2 linked regions of the Pseudoduganella albidiflava genome follow. The protein of the gene in region 2 interacts with the protein of the main gene of each other region in a pairwise test. Links are inferred from orthologs where the notes say so. Each region holds a gene or a part of one and is shown on either strand. Other genes may lie near its edges.

The links.
Region 1: the proteins of odhB (region 2) and lpdA interact in binary tests that used the Escherichia coli proteins (3 or more experiments, as listed by UniProt). The link is inferred for Pseudoduganella albidiflava from one-to-one orthologs.

What each region holds. Positions count from the first base shown.
Region 1 is NZ_CP036401.1:906,020-916,600, reverse strand. Bases 2,738-5,659 are described here. They hold lpdA (dihydrolipoyl dehydrogenase), read right to left. Parts: upstream 5,165-5,659; coding sequence 3,311-5,164; downstream 2,738-3,310. Other genes in these bases: aceF (dihydrolipoyllysine-residue acetyltransferase), read right to left, coding at 5,177-5,659; EYF70_RS03835 (GlxA family transcriptional regulator), read left to right, coding at 2,738-2,957. Also shown: EYF70_RS03850 (hypothetical protein), read right to left, coding at 1-558; yfcF (glutathione transferase), read right to left, coding at 727-1,344; EYF70_RS03840 (DUF1272 domain-containing protein), read right to left, coding at 1,487-1,795; more of EYF70_RS03835, read left to right, coding at 2,238-2,737; more of aceF, read right to left, coding at 5,660-6,850; aceE (pyruvate dehydrogenase (acetyl-transferring), homodimeric type), read right to left, coding at 6,872-9,568; bifunctional methylenetetrahydrofolate dehydrogenase/methenyltetrahydrofolate cyclohydrolase FolD, read left to right, coding at 9,974-10,581. UniProt on the Escherichia coli protein: Lipoamide dehydrogenase is a component of the glycine cleavage system as well as of the alpha-ketoacid dehydrogenase complexes.
Region 2 is NZ_CP036401.1:1,394,099-1,404,574, reverse strand. Bases 3,105-5,921 are described here. They hold odhB (2-oxoglutarate dehydrogenase complex dihydrolipoyllysine-residue succinyltransferase), read right to left. Parts: upstream 5,239-5,921; coding sequence 3,970-5,238; downstream 3,105-3,969. Other genes in these bases: EYF70_RS05965 (2-oxoglutarate dehydrogenase E1 component), read right to left, coding at 5,314-5,921; EYF70_RS05975 (PspC domain-containing protein), read right to left, coding at 3,412-3,768; lpdA (dihydrolipoyl dehydrogenase), read right to left, coding at 3,105-3,410. In the rest of the region: EYF70_RS05990 (hypothetical protein), read right to left, coding at 71-751; cell division protein ZapE, read right to left, coding at 787-1,884; more of lpdA, read right to left, coding at 1,977-3,104; more of EYF70_RS05965, read right to left, coding at 5,922-8,169; EYF70_RS05960 (BlaI/MecI/CopY family transcriptional regulator), read left to right, coding at 8,482-8,877; EYF70_RS05955 (putative bifunctional diguanylate cyclase/phosphodiesterase), read left to right, coding at 9,066-10,476. UniProt on the Escherichia coli protein: E2 component of the 2-oxoglutarate dehydrogenase (OGDH) complex which catalyzes the second step in the conversion of 2-oxoglutarate to succinyl-CoA and CO(2).

The sequences.
Region 1 (10,581 bases), 490 kb from region 2 along the record:
CAGCGTCAGACCCAGTTCCTTCGACGTCCAGCTTTCGGTGACGATCTCGAAGCTGCCCGCAGCGGTCCTGATCCGCTGCCGGGTGCTCTCCCCGGTCGCCGTCACGCCTTCGATATCGCGTTCTCCCAATGACTCCACCGGCGGCCTGGCTTCAGCCTTGCGCAGCGCGGGTGCCGACATGTCGATGACCGGCGCGACCCGCCTTGCCGCCCGCCTCGTGACCAGCCGGTTGCGGTGATCCAGCACGATCACCGCGCCATCGGTGTCGATGATGAACGAGTGGGTCGGGTTGCCCTCGCCGTCCAGCAGGTCGCGGCGCGCCCTGCCGGCGCTGTCGCGGTACAGCTTCGTCACGGTCCGGTGGGTCGCTTCGGCGCCGCCGCGCTGCTGGCGGCGCATCGTCAACGTGTGCGTGGCGCTGTAGGGCTGGTCGACGACGAGCGGGCGTCCCGCTGGCGCGGCCGGCCGGTCGGCGGACACGCCGGCGCCGGCATCCGCCGACCACGCGCTGGCCGACAGCAGGCCGGCCAGCAGGATTGCGATGAAACGCTTGTTCATGGGGCCTTTCCGGGTAAAGAATGACAATACGGCGAAACTTGCCATCTTAGCATCTTGCCAGGCCCTTAAAATGCGCGGATCGTCACACCCACCGGATCATCCATCGGCACGTTCCCTGGTGTGGAACCTGCCTTCCGGCACCGCCTCCGGCGTTGCGGAGCGGCGATGCTACAGTGGCGGACGGGCCCGGCTCACCCAGGCCTGCACCGATTCGCGGGCCCACTGGCGCGCGGCATAGTCGCGCAGTGCCGGCGGCACGTCATCGCCGTTCAGCACCAGCCGGTTCAGCATCAGGGCCAGGTCCACGTCCGCGATGGTCCAGGCGCCGAACAGATGGTCGCCGCCGTGGTCCAGCAGCGCCTGCGCAGCCTTGAACAACTTGTCCGCGGCTGCCTCGGCGGCGGCGGACAGGGGTGCATCGGCCGGGCCGTAGAACACCACGTTGGTCGAGCGCTCCTGCCGTATCGGCAGCAGGTCGCTCCTGATCCAGGCCTGTACCTGGCGCGCGCGGGCACGGGTCTTCAGGTCCGCCGGATACAGGGCGGGCTCGGGCTGCAGCTCTTCCAGGTATTCCGTGATGGCGGACGACTCCGACAGCGCGAAGTCGCCATCGACCAGCGTGGGAACGCGCTGCGTCAGCGACTGTGCGGCATATTCCTCGCCACGATTGGCGCCGGTCTCCAGGTCGACTGTCTTCAACGCGAACGGAATGCGCTTTTCCGTCAGCGCGACGAAGACGGACATGGCATAGGGACTGGTGAACCGGGCATCGGCGAACAGCAGCATGGGTTTCCTTGGTGTCGATGGTTGAACGGACATCGACAATAGCATCGCATTGGGCGCCCGCGCAATGAACGTGACCGGCGTAGCCAGGAGCGGGACGGATTGCCGATACAGCGCATTCACTTCCCGCGCACGCCCGCACCGCTTACCGCTCCTGCGGCGGAATGGCGACGATCGCGGCGGCGAATGCCGCATGCGCGGCGGGATCGACAGGCCGGTATTTCGGCGCCGTGCGCGCCGGATCCTTGCCGAGGTAATTGTCGCCCTTCCAGTTGCGCGCCGGCCGCACGGGCCGCGGCATGAAGCCGCCGCCGCAGTTCGGACAGACGTTCCGCAGCAAGCCGTCCACGCAGTCGGCACAGAAGGTGCATTCATAGCTGCAGATGCGTGCGTCCGTCGCGTGCGGGGGCAGGGCCTTGTCGCAGTGTTCGCAGCTGGGCCTGAGTTCGAGCATGGCATCTCCTTTCATCGAGGAGCCGATGATAGGCCGGCCGCGATTGACAGGAATGACAGCGATGGTTGAATATCTGCCACATGCCGCGCTCTCCTGCCCTGCCCGCCCCACCGGCCGCATTCATCACAGCGCCCGCACCCGTCGCTCCGGTGGCACCCATTGCACCGACCGCACCGACCGCACCGGTCGTACCTGTCAATGTCTGGCTGCTGGTGTTTCCCGGCTTCCTGCTGCTCGATGCCACCGGGCCGGTCCAGGTCTTCGCCAGCGCCAACGACGAGGCGCGCGATGCCGGCCAGCCCGAGCCCTACCGCATCCACCTGGTCGCACGGGGCGGTGGCGCCGTTGCCTCGTCGGCCGGCGTGAGCGTGTTGGCGGCGCCGTTGCCGCGGCGGGGACTCGCGGGCGGTACGCTGGTGGTCTCCGGGGGGGCGGCGTGTCCTTGCCCTCGTCCGCGACGCCGGAAGGACGCGCGCTGTTGCGCTGGGTGGCCCGCGCGGGAGAGGACGCGGCGCGCTGCTGCTCCGTCTGCACCGGCGCCTTCGTGCTGGCGCGCGCCGGCTTGCTGGATGGCCGCCGCGCCGTCACGCACTGGCAGGACGTCTCCGCGCTGCGCGAACAGCATCCGCTGGTCGACGTGCAGGACGACGCCATCCACGTCCGCGACGGCAAGTTCCGCACTTCCGCCGGCATCAGTGCCGGCATGGACCTGGCGCTCAGCCTCGTCGAGGAAGACCTTGGCCGCGCCGCCGCGCTGGCGGTGGCCCGGCGCATGGTGCTGTTCCTGAAGCGCCCCGGCGGCCAGCGGCAGTTCAGCGCCGAGCTGCTGGCCCAGTCGGTGCCGGACGGCGTCACCGCGCAACTGACCGCATGGCTGCGCCCCCGCCTCGCCCGGCAGTTGGACGTCGACCAGATGGCATCCGCTTGCGCCCTCTCCGTCCGCACGCTGCACCGCAGGCTGCGGCAGGAGGCGGACGTCACGCCGGCGCAATTGCTCGCCCGCCTGCGCATGGAACTGGCGTGCAGCCTGCTGGAACGGCCGCGCATGACGGTCAAGGAAGCCGCCCGGCGCAGCGGCCACGGAAGCGAATACAACCTGCGCCGCGCCTTCATGCAGCACCTCGGCGTGCTGCCCAGCGAGTACCAGGCCCGCTTCGCCTGAATGCTGCAAGAAAACCGGTGGCTTCATGGGGAGTTCGTGGAGCATGCACCGCGCCCATACAGCGGTGATGGCATGCATGCCATCGCTCCCTCCAGGCTCCAATTGTTTTGCACCATTTCCTAGAAAATGGGACCTGTCACTGAATGCCGCTTGAATAAGCCAACCCCAAGTGCAGATGCTGGGGTGAATGCATGCGCTTTCAAAGCGTCGGGTAACGCTTGACCAAGCGGCATTTGAGCCTGTCGCAGGATTTCCCATTTGCAACTTTTCCGGAAAATGGAGCCTGTCACCGGTTTCGGGCAATAAAAACGCCACCCGAAGGTGGCGTTTGGGGTGCTGCGGGGAAGCCGGGATCAGCGCTTGCGCATCGGCGGCAGGTCCGTGCACACGCCTTCATACACTTCGGCGGCCATGCCGATCGATTCGCCAAGGGTCGGGTGCGGGTGGATCGTCTTGCCGATGTCGGTGCCGTCGGCGCCCATCTCGATGGCCAGCGCGATCTCGCCGATCATGTCGCCGGCATGCGTGCCGACGATGGTGCCGCCCACGATGCGGTGCGTTTCAGCGTCGAACAGCACTTTCGTGAAGCCTTCGTCGCGGCCGTTGGCCACGGCGCGGCCCGAAGCGGCCCACGGGAAGTGGCCCTTCTCGACCTTGATGCCCTTGGCCTTCGCTTCGTCTTCCGTCAGGCCGACCCATGCCACTTCCGGATCGGTGTAGGCGACCGACGGGATCACCGAAGCATCGAAGTGCGACTTCTGGCCGACGGCTGCTTCAGCGGCCACGTGGCCTTCATGCACGGCCTTGTGCGCCAGCATCGGCTGGCCCACCAGGTCGCCGATGGCGAAGATGTGCGGCACGTTGGTGCGCATCTGGCTGTCGACGTTGATGAAGCCGCGGTCGGTCACCTGCACGCCGGCCTTGTCGGCGGCGATCTTCTTGCCGTTCGGGCTGCGGCCCACGGCCACCAGGACCATGTCGTAGATCTGCGGCTCCGGTGCGGTGGCGCCGGCTTCGGCGGCTTCGAACGTGACCTTGATCCCTTCCGGCAGCGCTTCCACGCCGACGGTCTTGGTCTTGGTCATGATGTTGTCGAAGCGGTGCGCGTTGTACTTCTGCCAGACCTTGACGGCATCGCGGTCGGCGCCCTGCATCAGGCCATCCATCATCTCGACCACGTCGATGCGCGCGCCGAAGGTGGAATACACGGTGGCCATTTCCAGGCCGATGATGCCGCCGCCGATCACCAGCATGCGCTTCGGCATGAAGCGCAGTTCCAGCGCGCCGGTCGAATCGACGATGCGCGGATCTTCCGGCACGAATGGCAGCTTGACGACAGCGGAGCCGGCCGCGATGATCGCCTGCTTGAACTGCACGACCTTCTTGACGCCATCGGCGCCGGTGACCTCGATGTGGTTCGGGCTGACGAACTGGCCAACGCCCTGCACCACCTGCACCTTGCGCGCCTTGGCCATGCCGGACAGGCCGCCGGTCATCTTCGAGATCACGCCTTCCTTGTACTTGCGCACTTCGTCGATGTCGACTTCCGGCCGGGCGAACTTCACGCCATGCTTGCCCAGGTGGGCCGTCTCGTCGATCACGGAAGCCAGGTGCAGCAGCGCCTTCGACGGGATGCAGCCCACGTTCAGGCACACGCCGCCCAGCGTCGCATAGCGCTCGACGATCACGGTGTTCTGGCCCAGGTCGGCGGCACGGAATGCGGCCGAGTAGCCGCCGGGGCCGCCGCCCAGCACCATCATGTCGCACTGGATGTCGACATTGCCGGAGTACGAACCGGCTGCCGGCGCGGGACCGGACGATGCCGGTGCCGCGGCCGGTGCCGGCACGGCAGGGCCGCCGTACACCGGTGCCGCCTGGCCCGGGGCCTCTCCTTTTTCGGCAGGCGTGGCAACCGGCGCTGCGGGAACGCCAGCCGGTGCCGGTGCAGCAGCAGGAGCAGCAGCACCCGCGGCTTCCTCCAGCAACAGCAGCAGCGAACCTTCGCTCACCTTGTCGCCCACCTTGAACTTCAGCTCCTTGACGACGCCGGCGTGCGTGGCCGGGATCTCCATGGATGCCTTGTCCGATTCCACGGTGGCGATCGACTGGTCGACCTTGATGGTGTCGCCCACCTTGACGATCACCTCGATGACTTCGACTTCCTTGAAGTCGCCGATATTCGGTACTTTTACCTCAACGATGCTCATGTAGCGGGCTCCTTACAGCAGCACTTTGCGCATGTCGCCCAGCACTTCTGCCAGGTAGACTGCGAAGCGGGCACCGGACGCGCCGTCGACCACGCGGTGGTCGTACGACAGCGACAGCGTCATCATCAGGCGCGGCACGAACTGCTTGCCGTCCCACACCGGCTTCATCGAAGCCTTCGACAGGCCGAGGATCGCCACTTCCGGCGCATTCACGATCGGGGTGAAGTGCGAGCCGCCGATACCGCCCAGCGACGAGATGGTGAACGTGGCACCCTGCATGTCGGCCGGCTTCAGCTTGCCTTCGCGCGCCGCCAGCGACAGTTCCGTCATTTCGCGGGCGATCTGCGACACGCTCTTCTGGTCGGCATTCTTCACCACCGGTACCACCAGGCCTTGCGGCGTGTCGGCGGCGAAGCCGATGTTGTAGTACTTCTTCAGGATCAGGTTCTCGCCCTTCGCGTCCAGCGAGGAATTGAACGCCGGGTATTTCTTCAGCGCCGCGGCCGATGCCTTGATGACGAAGGCCAGCATCGTCAGCTTGGCGGCATCCTTGTTCTTCGCGTTGGCGTTGTTAGTCTCGACACGGAACGCTTCCAGGTCGGTGATATCCGCATCCTCGAACTGCGTCACGTGCGGGATCATCACCCAGTTGCGGTGCAGGTTCGGGCCGGAGATCTTCTTGATGCGCGGCAGCGGCTGCAGTTCCGTTTCGCCGAACTTCGAGAAGTCCAGCGACGGCCATGGCAGCAGGTTCAGGCCCGCACCACCGCCACCAGCCGCGGCCGGAGCCGCGGTCGGCGCGGCAGCCGCGCCGGCAATCACGCCCTTCACGTAGTTCTGCACGTCCTGCTGGGTGATGCGGCCTTTCGGACCGGTGCCCGGCACCTTCGCCACGTCCACGCCCAGTTCGCGGGCGAACTTGCGGACCGACGGCGATGCGTGGGCCAGCTTGCCCGATACCGCCGGGGCTGCCGGAGCGGCGGCAGGCGCCGGTGCAGGAGCAGCGGCAGGAGCAGGTGCTGGAGCAGCAGCGGCAGGTGCCGGAGCAGCAGCAGCAGCGGCAGGCGCGGGAGCGGCGGCGGCAGGAGCAGCCGAGCCGCCGGTCGATTCCACCACCAGCACCAGCGAACCCTCGGCCACCTTGTCGCCGACCTTGACCTTGATTTCCTTGACCACGCCGTCGTGCGACGACGGGATTTCCATCGAGGCCTTGTCGGACTCCACGGTGATCAGCGACTGGTCCTTCTTGATCGTGTCGCCCACCTTGACCATCAGCTCGATGACTTCGACTTCCTTGAAGTCGCCGATGTCCGGCACCTTGACGTCGACCGGGCCGGCGGCGGCTGCCGGAGCGGCGGCCGGCGCTGGCGCTGGAGCCGGCGCGGCAGCAGCGGCAGGCGCCGGTGCCGGCGCGGCGGCGGCGGGAGCCGGAGCAGCGGCGGCCGCACCCTCGGCTTCGACCAGCAACAGCAGCGAACCCTCGGCGACCTTGTCGCCGACCTTGACCTTGATTTCCTTGATGACCCCGGCCGACGACGATGGAATCTCCATCGATGCCTTGTCCGATTCAACGGTGATCAGCGACTGGTCGACCTTGATCGTGTCGCCGACCTTCACCATCAGCTCGATGACCTCGACTTCCTTGAAATCACCGATATCCGGGACTTTGACTTCCACAATGCTCATAGCGTTTGCTCCGTATTCTCGTTATTGGGTCACCGGATTGGGCTTGTTCGGGTTCAGGCCATATTTCACGACAGCCTGTTCCACCACGGCGAGGTCGATCTTGCCCTCGTCGGCCAGCGAACGGAGCGCGGCAACCGTGATGTAGTAACGGTTCACCTCGAAGAACTCGCGCAGCTTGGCGCGGCTGTCCGAGCGGCCGAAGCCGTCGGTGCCCAGCACGCGGTAGGTGCGGTCCTTCGGCATGAAGGCGCGGATCTGCTCGGCGTACAGGCGCATGTAGTCGGTCGTGGCGATGATCGGGCCCTGCGTATCCTTCAGCAGGCCGGTGACGTACGGCACGCGCTGTTCCTTGGTCGGATTGACGAGGTTCCAGCGCTCGGCATCCTGGCCGTCGCGCGCCACCAGCGTCAGCGACGGCGCGGACCACACGTCGGCGGCGATGCCCCAGTCCTTCTCCAGCAGCTCGGCGGCGAAGATGGACTCGCGCAGGATCGTGCCCGAGCCGATCAGCTGCACGCGCTGGCCGGCGTTCGCGGCGCCTTCCTGCAGCAGGTACATGCCCTTCAGGATGCCCTCTTCCTGGCCAGCCTTCAGGCCCGGATGAGCGTAGTTCTCGTTCATGATGGTGATGTAGTAGAACACGTCTTCCTGTTCCGTCACCATGCGGCGCAGGCCGTCATGGATGATCACCGCCAGCTCGTGGCCGAAGGTCGGGTCGTACGGCAGGCAGTTCGGGATCGCCGCGGCGAACAGGTGGCTGTGGCCATCCTCGTGCTGCAGGCCTTCGCCGTTCAGCGTGGTACGGCCGGCGGTGCCGCCCATCATGAAGCCGCGGGCACGCATGTCGCCCGCCGCCCAGGCCAGGTCGCCCACGCGCTGCATGCCGAACATCGAGTAGTACGTGAAGAACGGGATCATCACGCGGTTGTTGGTCGAGTACGACGTGGCCGCCGCGATCCACGAGCTCATGCCGCCCGCTTCGTTGATGCCTTCCTGCAGGATCTGGCCGGCCTTGTCTTCGCGGTAGTACATCACCTGGTCCTTGTCGACCGGCTCGTACAGCTGCCCCTGCTGGTTGAAGATGCCGATCTGGCGGAACAGGCCTTCCATGCCGAAGGTACGCGATTCGTCGACCAGGATCGGCACCACGCGCGGGCCCAGGCTCTGGTCGCGCAGCAGCGCGGTGATGATGCGCACGAACGACTGGGTCGTCGAGATTTCGCGGCCTTCCGCGGTCGGCTCCAGCACGTTCTTGAACGCTTCCAGCGGCGGCACGACCAGCGTTTCATCGGCCTTCATGCGGCGCGCCGGCAGGTAGCCACCCAGGGCCTTGCGGCGCTCGTGCAGGTACTTCATTTCAGGCGCGTCGTCGGACGGCTTGAAGAACGGGATCTCGGCCAGCTTGTCGTCCGGGATAGGAATGTTGAAACGGTCGCGCATTTCGCGGATCGCCTCGTCGTCCAGCTTCTTGGTCTGGTGGGCGGTGTTGCGCGCCTCGCCGGACTTGCCCATGCCGTAGCCCTTGACGGTCTTCACCAGCAGCACGGTCGGCTTGCCCTGGGCTTCCTGCGCCACCTTGAACGCGGCGTAGATCTTGTGCGGGTCGTGGCCGCCGCGGGTCAGGCGCCAGATGTCGTCGTCGCTCATGTTGGCGACCATTTCCAGCAGCTTCGGATGCTTGCCGAAGAAGTGCTTGCGCACGTAGGCGCCATCCTTGGCCTTGTAGTTCTGGTATTCGCCGTCCAGCGTTTCCATCATCACGCGCTGCAGGATGCCTTCCTTGTCCTTGGCCAGCAGCTCGTCCCAGCCCGGGCCCCAGATGACTTTCACGACGTTCCAGCCGGCGCCGCGGAATTCGCCTTCCAGCTCCTGGATGATCTTGCCGTTGCCGCGCACCGGGCCGTCCAGGCGCTGCAGGTTGCAGTTGACGACGATGACCAGGTTGTCCAGCATTTCACGGGCGGCCATGCCGATCGCGCCCAGCGATTCCGGCTCGTCCATCTCGCCGTCGCCGCAGAAGGCCCAGACCTTGCGGCCGTCGGTGTTGGCGATGCCGCGCGCGTGCAGGTACTTCAGGAAGCGCGCCTGGTAGATCGCCATCAGCGGGCCCAGGCCCATCGACACGGTGGGGAACTGCCAGAAGTCCGGCATCAGTTTCGGGTGCGGATACGACGACAGGCCACGGCCGTCGACTTCCTTGCGGAAGTTGATCAGCTGGTCTTCGGTCAGGCGGCCTTCCAGGTAGGCGCGCGCGTACACGCCGGGCGACGAGTGGCCCTGGATGTACAGCAGGTCGCCGCCGTGCTCTTCGCTCGCGGCTTTCCAGAAGTGGTTGAAGCCGATGCCCAGCATGTTCGCCAGCGAAGCGAACGAGGACAGGTGGCCACCCAGGTCGCCATCGGCACGGTTGGCGCGCACCACCATCGCCATCGCGTTCCAGCGCATCCACGAGCGCAGGCGCTCTTCGTATTCCAGGTTGCCCGGGCAGTGCGCGCCCACGTCGGCGGGGATGGTGTTCACATACGCGGTATTGGCGGAGAACGGGATGTCGGCGCCGCGGCGGCGCGCCAGGTCGACCAGGCGCTCCATCAGGTACTGGGCGCGTTCCGGCCCTTCATTCTGCAATACAGCCTCGAGTGCCTCGAGCCATTCCTTGGTTTCCAGTGCGTCCGGATCGTTGGCGGTTTGGGCCGTGACCTGGTCAAGTTGAGCTGACATCTATCTAGTCTCCTGAGTGATTGGCCCGAACCGATCCGGTGATCGTGGCGGACGCGAGGGGTGATTATTTACCAAGACTTTTACAAAGTGCGGAGATTCTAACAGTGAATTTAGCCTTTTTCAAAATACGAAAGCTGTTTTTATAATGTGAAATTTCCCTATGTGGAAATGCTGCAATGCCGCATAAATGCGCAGTTCCCAATCAGTTTCCGTGATCAAAAAATCACTTTTATGAGCACGTTCAAACTGCTTTTGGTTCCACCGCCAAAGGCCACCCCAACGCGTGCATGGTTACCTGGCAGCGACCGATCCGGCTGCGGCGCCGGCAATGGACTGCATGAAGCCCCAGCGCGGCGCAACGCGCCTTTATAATGACGGTCTTTCATCCCACCTTAGTCCATCACCATGTCTGCCCAACTCATCGACGGAATCGCCCTCTCCCAAAAACTGCGCGCCGAAATCGCTTCCCGCGCTGCCGCATTGACCGCCAGCGGCAAGCAGCCCGGCCTGGCCGTGATCCTGGTGGGCGAAGACCCTGCCAGCCAGGTCTATGTGCGCAACAAGGTGAAGGCATGCGGCGACGTGGGCATCCACTCCGTGCTGGAGAAATACGATGCCGACCTGGCGGAGCAGGCGCTGCTGGACCGCATTGCAGCATTGAATGCCGATCCGGCCATCCATGGCATCCTGGTACAGATGCCGCTGCCGAAGCACATCAACCCGCACAAGGTCATCGAAGCGATCGCCACGTCGAAGGATGTGGATGGTTACTCGGTGCTGTCGGCCGGCGAGCTGATGACGGGCCTGGAAGGCTTCCGTCCCTGCACGCCGTACGGCTGCATGAAGCTGATCGAATCGACCGGCGTGGACCTGCGCGGCAAGCACGCGGTGGTGATCGGCCGCAGCAACACGGTCGGCAAGCCGATGGGCCTGCTGCTCTTGCAGGCCAACGCCACCGTCACCATCTGCCATAGCGCCACCCCGGATCTGTCCGTATATACCAAGCAGGCGGA
Region 2 (10,476 bases):
CGGTTGATGGAAACATGCCGGCAAAAAAAAAGCCGGCATCGCTGCCGGCTCCCTGGTGTACGACAGGGGCTTACCTGCCCTGCGCGTTCTGCTTTGCCCGCTCCGCTTCGGCCGCCTTCTTCGCGGCTTCGTCGGCTTCGCGCTTGGCGCGCTTGGCGGCGCGTTCGGCCTGCTTTTCGGCGACGCGCTTCTGGCGCTCGGCGGCGTCGACCTGCTTTTGCTCGTATGCCTCGACCTTGCGGGCGCGCTCGCCCGCTTCGGCCGCCGCTTCCGTGGCACGCTGCTTTTCGCGGGCGGCGTGCTCGGCCTGCCGCTGGGCGGGAAGCTTGCCGGCCGGTTGCGGACGGGGCTTGTCGGCAGGGTCGGCATGCGGGGCCGGCGGGTTGGCGGCGCGTGAAGCTTCCTCGGCGGCGTCGCGCTCGTTGCGGTCGTGCAGTTCACGGTCGCGCAACTCGACGGCGCTCTTGCGCTTGAAATAGTTCGCGTCGATCTCGCGCGTGCGCAGGTCGGCCAGCCGCTCGCGGCGCTGTTCCTTGGCCTTGTCCAGGCAGTTATTGACGAAGAATTTGGTGTAGCACACCTGCTCGCTCTCGGCGTAGCTTGCCTCCGCCGCGGCGCGCTCCCTGGCCACCTCCGCCAGGATCGCATCGGCCTGCTCGACCGACCGTACCTGTGTCGGCGCATCCGCCTGCGCCAGCGCGCCACCGGCCAGCAACAGGCCGCCCATCCACATCCAAGCTTTCAAGTGCATTGCCATCATTTCGATCCGTAGATTCCCGCTGCAGGTCAGGTCAGTGCCGCGGCACCGCCACGCTGCGCCTTTTCCATGTACTCGCGCGACTGCATCTCGACGATGCGCGACACGGTGCGGTGGAATTCGTTGGCCAGCATGCCCGAGGTGTACAGCTCTTCCGGCTCCACCTCGGCGGACATGATCAGCTTCACGCCCTGGTCATAGAACACGTCGATCAGCCAGGTGAAGCGGCGCGCTTCGGACGACTGGCCGGCCGACATCATCGGCACACCGGACAATATCACGGTATGGAACCGGCTGGCGATCTCCAGGTAGTCGTTCTGCGAGCGGGGGCCGCCGCACAGCGTCTGGAAATCGAACCAGATCACGGTACCGGCGCGGCGCAGCGCATGCAGTTCGCGCCCCTCGACCGACACGTGCGAATCTTCTTCCTGCGTATCGGCCAGCCTGGTGAACGCCTCGCGCAGCTTGGCATCGGTGGCCGCGTTCAGCGGCATGTAGTACGCCTGCACCTGTTCCAGCGCGCGCCCGCGGTAGTCCACGCCGGCATCGACGTTCATCACGTCCATGCGATCCTTCAGCAGCGCGATGGTGGGCAGGATGCGGTCGCGGTGCAGGCCGTCCGGGTACAGGGTCGACGGCTCGTAGTTCGAGGTCATGATGAACGACACGCCATTGTCGTACAGCGCCTTCATCAGGTTGTACAGGATCATCGCATCGGCCACGTCGGAGACGTGGAATTCGTCGAAGCAGATCAGCCGGTACTTTTTCGCGATCCGTTTCGCCACCTCGTCGAGCGGGTCGGCGATACCCATCAGCTCGTCGAGCTGGATGTGCACGGCGCGCATGAATTCATGGAAGTGCAGGCGCGTCTTGCGCACCACCGGCACCACCGAATAGAACGAATCCATCAGGAACGATTTGCCGCGGCCCACGCCGCCCCACATGTACACGCCGCGCGGCACGTCGGGACGGTTGATCAGGCGCTTGAAGCTGTTCGAGCGCTGCGCCTTGTATTCCACCCATTCGTCGTAGCATTGCTGCAGCCGTTCCACGGCGCGGCGCTGGGCTTCATCGGGCTTGAAGTTGCGCTGTTCCAGCGCGTGCTGGTAAAACTCGAGGACGTTCATGACAGATTCGGTTCGTACAAAAACACCGGGCCGACAGTGGTGGGTCGATCAACGACCCAGCACGGCCGGCCCGGAGGATATCTAAGACAGGCTTAGAAGTTCAGCGTGCGCTTGTCGACGGCCAGTGCCGCTTCCTTGGTGGCTTCCGACAGCGACGGGTGCGCGTGGCAGATACGGGCGATGTCCTCGGCCGAAGCCTTGAACTCCATCGCCACCACGGCTTCGGAAATCAGCTCGGACGCCATCGGGCCCACGATGTGCACGCCCAGGATCTCGTCGGTGGTTGCATCGGCCAGGAACTTCACCATGCCCGAGGTATCGCCCAGTGCGCGCGCGCGGCCGTTGGCCAGGAACGGGAAGGTACCGGCCTTGTACGCGGTGCCGGCCGCCTTCAGCTGCTGCTCGGTCTTGCCGACCCACGCGATTTCAGGCGACGTGTAGATCACCCATGGAATCGTGTCGAAGTTGGTGTGGCCATGCTGGCCGGCGATACGCTCGGCCACGGCAACGCCCTCTTCTTCCGCCTTGTGCGCCAGCATCGGGCCACGCACCACGTCGCCGATCGCCCATACGTTCGGCAGGTTGGTCTTGCACTCGTCGTCCACGGCGATGAAGCCGCGTTCGTCCAGCGCCAGGCCGGCCTTGTCGGCAGCCAGGCCATTCGTGTTCGGGGTACGGCCGATCGAGACGATCAGCTTGTCGAACATGGCTTCCTGGGCGGCGCCCGACGCGTCCGCGTACTTCACGGTCACGTTGTTCTCGCCCGCGGTCACGGAGTCCACCTTCACGCCCAGGCTGATCTTCAGGCCCTGCTTGGTGAACATCTTGTGCGCTTCCTTGGCGATCTGCTCGTCCACGGCGCCCAGGAAGGTCGGCAGGCCTTCCAGCACGGTCACGTCGGAACCCAGGCGGCGCCACACGGAACCCATTTCCAGGCCGATCACGCCGGCGCCGATCACGCCCAGCTTGGCCGGCACTTCCTCGATGGCCAGCGCGCCCGTGTTCGACAGGATCAGCTTTTCATCGAACGGTGCGCCCGGCAGTGCGCGCGCGTTGGAACCGGTCGCCACGATCACCTGCTTGCCGGTGATGGTCTCGGTAGTCGGGCCGGAGATCTCGATCGGATAGCCCTCGGCACCGGCTGCGCCGCCGAATGCGCCGCGGCCGTGGAAGAAGGTCACCTTGTTTTTCTTGAACAGGTACAGGATGCCGTCGTTGTTCTGCTTCACGACGCCGTTCTTGCGCTTGAGCATCTGGCCCAGGTTCAGCGCCAGGCCGGACACTTCGATGCCGTGCTCCTTGAACGCGTGGCCGGCATGCTCGAAGTGCTCGGACGATTGCAGCAGTGCCTTGGACGGAATGCAGCCGACGTTGGTGCAGGTGCCGCCCGGTGCCGGGCCGCCTTTTTCATTGGCCCATTCATCGATACATGCCACCGAAAAGCCCAGCTGCGCCGCGCGGATTGCCGCGATATAGCCGCCGGGGCCGGCACCGATCACCACTACGTCGAATTGTTTAGTACTCATGTCATTTTCCAATTATGTCGCCGCCGGGAAGAGGTTCTTCCTCCGGGACGAATATCCACAACAGAATGTAAATCACCAGCCCGAAGCCGAACGAGATCGTGAACAGCACGAACACGAGGCGCCAGATCCATGCATCGACACCGGAAGCGCGTCCCAGCCCGCCGCACACGCCGCCCAGCCAGCGGTTGACGCGCGAGCGCCGCAGCCTGGAAAACTCGCTGGCCAGGTCGCCGTCGCCGGCCGGCTGGCCGGGCGCGCCGTCCAGCAGCCGTTCCTTGGCACGCGCGAATTCCGCGTCGGTCAGCGCACCGGCCTGGTGGAGTTCGTGCAGGCGGCGGATTTCGTCGGAGATGGTCATTGTCGGCTCCCAAGGTGCGACGTTGGCTGCCGAGGTCTCGGGGCCTGCCCCCGGGTACCTGGGGACTGCCTCCGGTTTTGCCAATGCCTCGTTAGCGTCGGCATGAAAACCGGTGTCCGACACCTGAAGGTGTCCGACACCGGCTCCGTCCAGCCGCGAGGCCGAACGGACGCCGGTGATTTACCTACTCTTCGATACCGATTACAGGTCCAGCAGCAGGCGCGCCGGATCTTCCAGCGCTTCCTTCATCGCCACCAGGCCCAGCACGGCTTCGCGGCCGTCGATGATACGGTGGTCGTACGACATCGCCAGGTAGTTCATCGGGCGGATCACGATCTGGCCATCCTCCACCACGGCGCGGTCCTTGGTCGCGTGCACGCCCAGGATCGCCGACTGCGGCGGGTTGATGATCGGGGTCGACAGCATGGAGCCGAAGGTACCGCCGTTCGAGATCGAGAACGTGCCGCCGGTCAGGTCGTCCAGCGTCAGCTTGCCTTCCTTGGCTTTCTGGCCGAATTCGCCGATCTTCTTCTCGATCTCGGCGATCGTCATCTGGTCGGCGTTGCGCAGGATCGGCACCACCAGGCCGCGCGGCGAGCCGACGGCGATACCGATGTCGAAGTAGCCGTGGTAGACGATGTCGTTACCGTCGACCGAAGCGTTCAGGATCGGGTACTTCTTCAGGGCGGCCACGGCGGCCTTGACGAAGAACGACATGAAGCCCAGCTTGACGCCGTGCTCTTTCTCGAACTTGTCCTTGTACTTGTTGCGCAGGTCCATCACCGGCTTCATGTTCACCTCGTTGAAGGTGGTCAGGATGGCGTTGGTGGATTGCGATTCGACCAGGCGCTCGGCGATACGGGCGCGCAGGCGGCTCATCGGCACGCGCTCTTCCGGACGGTCGCCCAGGTTCAGGCTGACCGGTGCGGCGATCTTCTGCAGCGCGGGCTTGGCGGCGGCTGGCGCGGCGGCCGGTGCCGGCGCGGCGGCAGGCTTGGCGGAAGCGGCCAGGGCATCGCCCTTGGTCACGCGGCCATCCTTGCCGGAGCCGGACACGTCGGTCGCGGACAGGCCTTTTTCGGACAGGATCTTGGCGGCGGCCGGCATGGCCACGTCGCCTTTCGCGCCACCGGTGGCGGGCGCAGCGGCTGCGGCGGGCGCCGGGGTCGGTGCGGCTTCGGCGGCGACCGGTGCGGCGGAAACAGGGATCGGCGATACCTTGGCAGTGGCTTCGGTGTCGATGATGGCGATCACTTGGTCGGCCACCACGGTGGCGCCGTCGTTCTGAATGATCTGCACGATCACGCCGGCGCTTGGTGCCGGCAGTTCCAGGACCACTTTGTCGGTTTCGATGTCGATCAGGTTTTCATCGCGTGCAACGGTGTCGCCGACGCGCTTGTGCCAGGCCAGCAGGGTCGCTTCGGCGACGGATTCCGACAGCTGAGGAACTTTGACTTCGATTTGTGCCATGTTGTTGTTACTCCGTGAATTCGATAGATGCGTTGCTGCCGCGCGGCCCTCGAAGGGCCGCGCGGCGTACTGTGCTTACTTGGTCAGGATGAAGCCCTTCAGCTTCGAGAACGCCGTTTCCAGCAGTTCTTTCTGCTGGGCGTAGTGCTTGTCGTAGTAGCCGACAGCCGGCGACGCGGAGGCTGGGCGGCCGGCGTACGCCAGGCGCTGGCCCGCTTCCATGGACTCGAAGATGTTGTGCTGGATCTGGAACCATGGACCCTGGTTCTGCGGCTCGTCCTGCGCCCACACCACTTCGGTCAGTGCCGGGAACTTCTTCAGTTCGGCGGCGAACGCCTTGTGCGGGAACGGGTACAGCTGTTCGACACGGATGATGGCCGTATCGGTCTGGCCGCGGGTCTTGCGGGCATTGGCCAGGTCGTAATACACCTTGCCGGAGCAGGCGATCACGCGCTTGACCTTCTTCGCATCGATCTTGTCGTCGGTCTCGCCGATCACGGTCTGGAACGCACCCTTGGCCAGGTCGGACAGCGGCGAACCGGCATCCTTGTTGCGCAGCAGCGATTTCGGGGTCATCACGACCAGCGGCTTGCGGAACTGGCGCACCATCTGGCGGCGCAGCAGGTGGAAGATCTGCGCGGCCGTGGTCGGCTGCACCACCTGCATGTTGTTCTCTGCGCACAGCTGCAGGAAGCGCTCAGGGCGGGCGGACGAGTGTTCCGGACCCTGGCCTTCGTAGCCGTGCGGCAGCAGCATCACCAGGCCGGAGGCGCGGCCCCACTTCACTTCGCCGGAGCTGATGAACTGGTCGATCACCACCTGGGCACCGTTGACGAAGTCGCCGAACTGGGCTTCCCAGATCGTCAGCGTGTTCGGCTCGGCGGTCGAGTAGCCGTATTCGAAGCCCAGCACCGCTTCTTCCGACAGCACGGAGTCGATGACGGTGAACGGTGCCTGGTTTTCGGAGATGTTCTGCAGCGGCACGTAGGTGCCGGCATCCCAGCGCTCGCGGTTCTGGTCGTGCAGCACGGCGTGGCGGTGCGTGAACGTGCCGCGGCCGGCATCCTGGCCGGTCAGGCGCACGGCGTAGCCGGACGATACCAGCGACGCGTAGGCCAGGTGTTCGCCCATGCCCCAGTCCAGGTTCAGTTCACCTTTACCCATGTTGGCGCGGTCGGCCAGCACTTTTTCCACCAGCGAGTGCACCTTGAAGCCTTCCGGCACCGTGGTGATGCGGCCGGCCAGGCGCTTCAGTTCCGTCAGCGGCACGGCGGTGTCGGCCGCGTCGGTCCACTTGCGGTTCAGGAACGGCAGCCAGTCGACGGCGAACTTGTTCTTGAAGTTCGAGATGACCGGATCGACGGTGTGCTTGCCGGCGTCCATCGCATTGCGGTACGCGGCCACCATCTGGTCGCCGCCGTCGGCCGGGATCACGCCCTGGGCCGCCAGCTTGTCGGCGTACAGGCGGCGGGTGCCAGGGTGTTGCGCGATCTTCTTGTACATCAGCGGCTGCGTCAGCGCCGGGGTATCCTGCTCGTTGTGACCCAGCTTGCGGTAGCAGATAATGTCGACGACGATGTCTTTCTGGAACTGCGCGCGGTAGTCCAGCGCGATCTGCGAAGCCAGCACGACCGCTTCAGGATCGTCCGCGTTCACGTGCAGCACCGGTGCCTCGATCATCTTCACGACGTCGGAGCAATAGATCGTCGAACGCGCGTCGCGCGGGTCGGACGTGGTGAAGCCGATCTGGTTGTTGATCACGATGTGCACCGTGCCGCCCGTGCCGTAGCCGCGGGTCTGCGCCAGGTTCAGCGTTTCCATCACCACGCCCTGGCCGGCGAATGCCGCGTCGCCGTGCACCAGGATCGGCAGCACTTGCGCGCCTTGCGTATCGCCGCGGCGGTCCATGCGCGCCTTGACGGAACCTTCGACCACCGGGTTGACGATTTCCAGGTGCGACGGGTTGAACGCCAGCGACAGGTGGACCGGGCCACCGGCGGTGGAGATGTCCGACGAGAAGCCCTGGTGGTATTTCACGTCGCCGGCCGGCAGGTCGTCGCCATGCTTGCCTTCGAATTCTTCGAACAGGTCCTTCGGTGCCTTGCCCAGGGTGTTGACCAGCACGTTCAGGCGGCCGCGGTGGGCCATGCCGATGACGATTTCCTGCACGCCCTTTTCGCCGGCGCGCTGGATGATCTCATCCATCGAGGCGATGAACGTTTCGCCGCCTTCCAGCGAGAAGCGTTTCTGGCCCACGTACTTGGTGTGCAGGTAGCGCTCGAGGCCTTCGGCGGCCGTCAGGCGTTCCAGGATGTGCTTTTTCTTTTCGGCCGTGAAGTTCGGCGTCGAGCGGATCGACTCCAGGCGCTCCTGCAGCCAGCGCTTCTCGGCCGGGTCGGAAATGTACATGAACTCCGCGCCGATCGAACGGGTGTACGTTTCGCGCAGGTAGTTCAGCAGGTCGCGCAGCGATGCGGTTTCCGGACCGAAATAGGTGTTGCTGATGTTGAACACGGTGTCCATGTCCGCGTCGGTGAAACCGTACGAGGTCGGATCCAGTTCCGGGATCGCCGGGCGCTCCTGGCGCTGCAGCGGATCGAGGTTGGCCCAGCGAGAGCCCAGGTAGCGGTAGGCTGCGATCAGCTGGGTGGCGGCCACGCGCTTGCGGCCCATCTCGGCGTCCGCCGTCGCGGTCACGGTGCGGATCGGGCCGGCTTTCGCACGCTCGGCGAACGAAGCGATCACGGAGGAGTGGTTGACGTCGGGTTTGTTCGAGCCGTCGACGGCAGGCACGTGCTGCATCGCGTCGAAATAAGCGCGCCAATTGTCGGGCACGGAGCCCGGGTTTTCCAGGTACGCTTCGTAGAGTTCCTCTACGTACGGCGCATTCCCACCAAACAGGTAGGAGTTGGACGTCTGTTGCTGCATCATTCTTGCTCACCTTTCTTCGCGCTTCGCGAGTATGGGGCGGGTTATACAAACCTTCCGCGACACGGCCTGACCGGTTAGCGGATCGCACATCAAGTTGTGGGGGAAGGACCTCTTTGGTTGCCCGAAAGACAATTTACTTCCAAGCTTCCAGAAATAGCCACTTAGGATAGCACGCTGCCTTGAGATGCAACAACCACCATTGAGTTAATTGGACACTTCTTTCCGGGGGAAACCCGCGGCTTCGGGCCGGCTCCGGTAGACATCCCTTTCTAGATCATTTATTCTACTTCCGGATCCCCCAGGAAGACCGCCATGAGCACGCCCCACACCAAGCAGCCCCGCCCCACCCCCGCCGAACTGGAGATGCTGCGCCTGCTGTATGCGCTGGGCCCGGCCACGGCGAAGCAGGTGCACGCGGCGGCCCTCGATGGCCGTCCCGAGCTGACCTATGCCAACGTGCTGCGGCTGCTCCAGGTCATGCACGGCAAGGGCCTCGTCACACGCGACGAGAGTGCGCGTGCCCATGTGTACGCGCCCGCCGAGGAACAGGATCGCCTGCAGACCCACCTGCTGAAGGACCTGATCCAGAAGGCGTTTGCCGGCTCCGGCAAGGCGCTGGTACTGGCGGCGCTGCGCGGCGGCCACGTCTCGGCCCGCGAGCGCGCCGAGATTTCCGCGCTGCTGGACGAAGAGCGGCTTCCAGACTGAAACTCTTGCTCATCCATGCGCGGCAACCGCGCGTCACATTTTTGTAATTTCATCCATACTTTAGTCACGTTGTTTAAATGGCAGCGTGCCGGCGCGCGGCCATGTTTTCCAGTGTGATTGCCGGCATCCGACAGCACGCAGGCTCGGCAATAACGCGGTAATAACAACAAGTACTTCGGGGAGATCGCATGGAAAGCGCGGCAGCGCTCGTCGGTAATCTGCCATTACGGGACGTCATCGACCTGCTGGCCGGGACTTTCTATGTAATGGACGAGTCCGGCTACTTTGTCTTATGGAACCGTCAACTCGAGCAGGTGACCGGGCTGTCGGCCGAGCGCCTGCGCTCGATCCACATGCTCGAGCTGTTCGAGCCGGACATGCGCGCCCGGGTCGCGCGCGCATTCTGCGCCGTGTTCCAGAGCGACGAGCGGGTGCAGGTGGAAGCGCGGGTGCGTAACGCCAATGGCGGCACCACGCCTTTCCTGTTCGTCGGTTCGCGGCTGTCGATCGTCGGCGACGGCCGCTACCTGTGCGGCATGGGTGTCGACCTGACGCGGCATTATCGCCAGCGCGACAAGCTCGAACTGTTCGAGCGTGCGCTGATGGCCGCCAACAACGGCATCGTCATCACGCGCCATGAAGGGCGCGACAATCCGATCGAGTACGTCAACCCGGCGTTCGAGCGCATCAGCGGCTATGCCGCCGTGGAAGCCATCAACCACGATTCGCGCTTCATGGCCGCGCACGGCATGGACGACGACCAGCGCACCTACCTCGCGAATGCGATCGCGGAACACCGCACCGCCACCGTGGTCTTCCGCAACAAGCGCAAGAGCGGCGAGCTGTTCTGGAACCACCTGTCGGTCACGCCGGTGCGCGACGCGGGCGGCCATGTCACGCATTTCATCGGCATCATCGAGGACATCACCTCCCTGAAGCAGCGCACGGCCCAGCTCGAACACCTGGTCACGCACGATCCGCTGACCGGGCTGGCGAACCGCCTGCTGCTGCGCGACCGGCTCGAGCACGCGGTGCAGGCGGCCCAGCGCAACCAGGAAAAGGTGGCCGTGATCCTGATGGACTTGAACAAGTTCAAGGAAATCAACGACACGATGGGCCATTCGGCCGGCGACCAGGTACTCAAATGCGTCGCCCAGCGCCTGCAATCGGCGCTGCGCGAATCGGACACGGTGGCGCGCCTGGGCGGCGATGAATTCGTGATGGTGCTGGCGGCGCAGCCCAACATGCGCTACACGCTGAAGATGATCGAGCGGATCCGGCGCGCGATGGCGCCGGAAATGGACATCGACGGCCGCATGCTGTCGGTGGGCGCCAGCATGGGCGTGGCGGTCTGGCCGGACGACGGCCGAACGCCGGGCGAGCTGCTGCAGGCGGCCGATACGGCGATGTACGAGGGCAAGCACGGCGGACCGGATGCCGTGCACTTCTATTCGCGCGGCATGGCGGACAACTCGGCCGCCCGCCAGCGCATGGAAGTGGCACTGCGCGAAGCGCTGGAACGGGATGATCTCTACCTGCTGTTCCAGCCGCACGTGGCCGTCGACAGCGGCAAGATCCTGGGCGTGGAGGCGCTGCTGC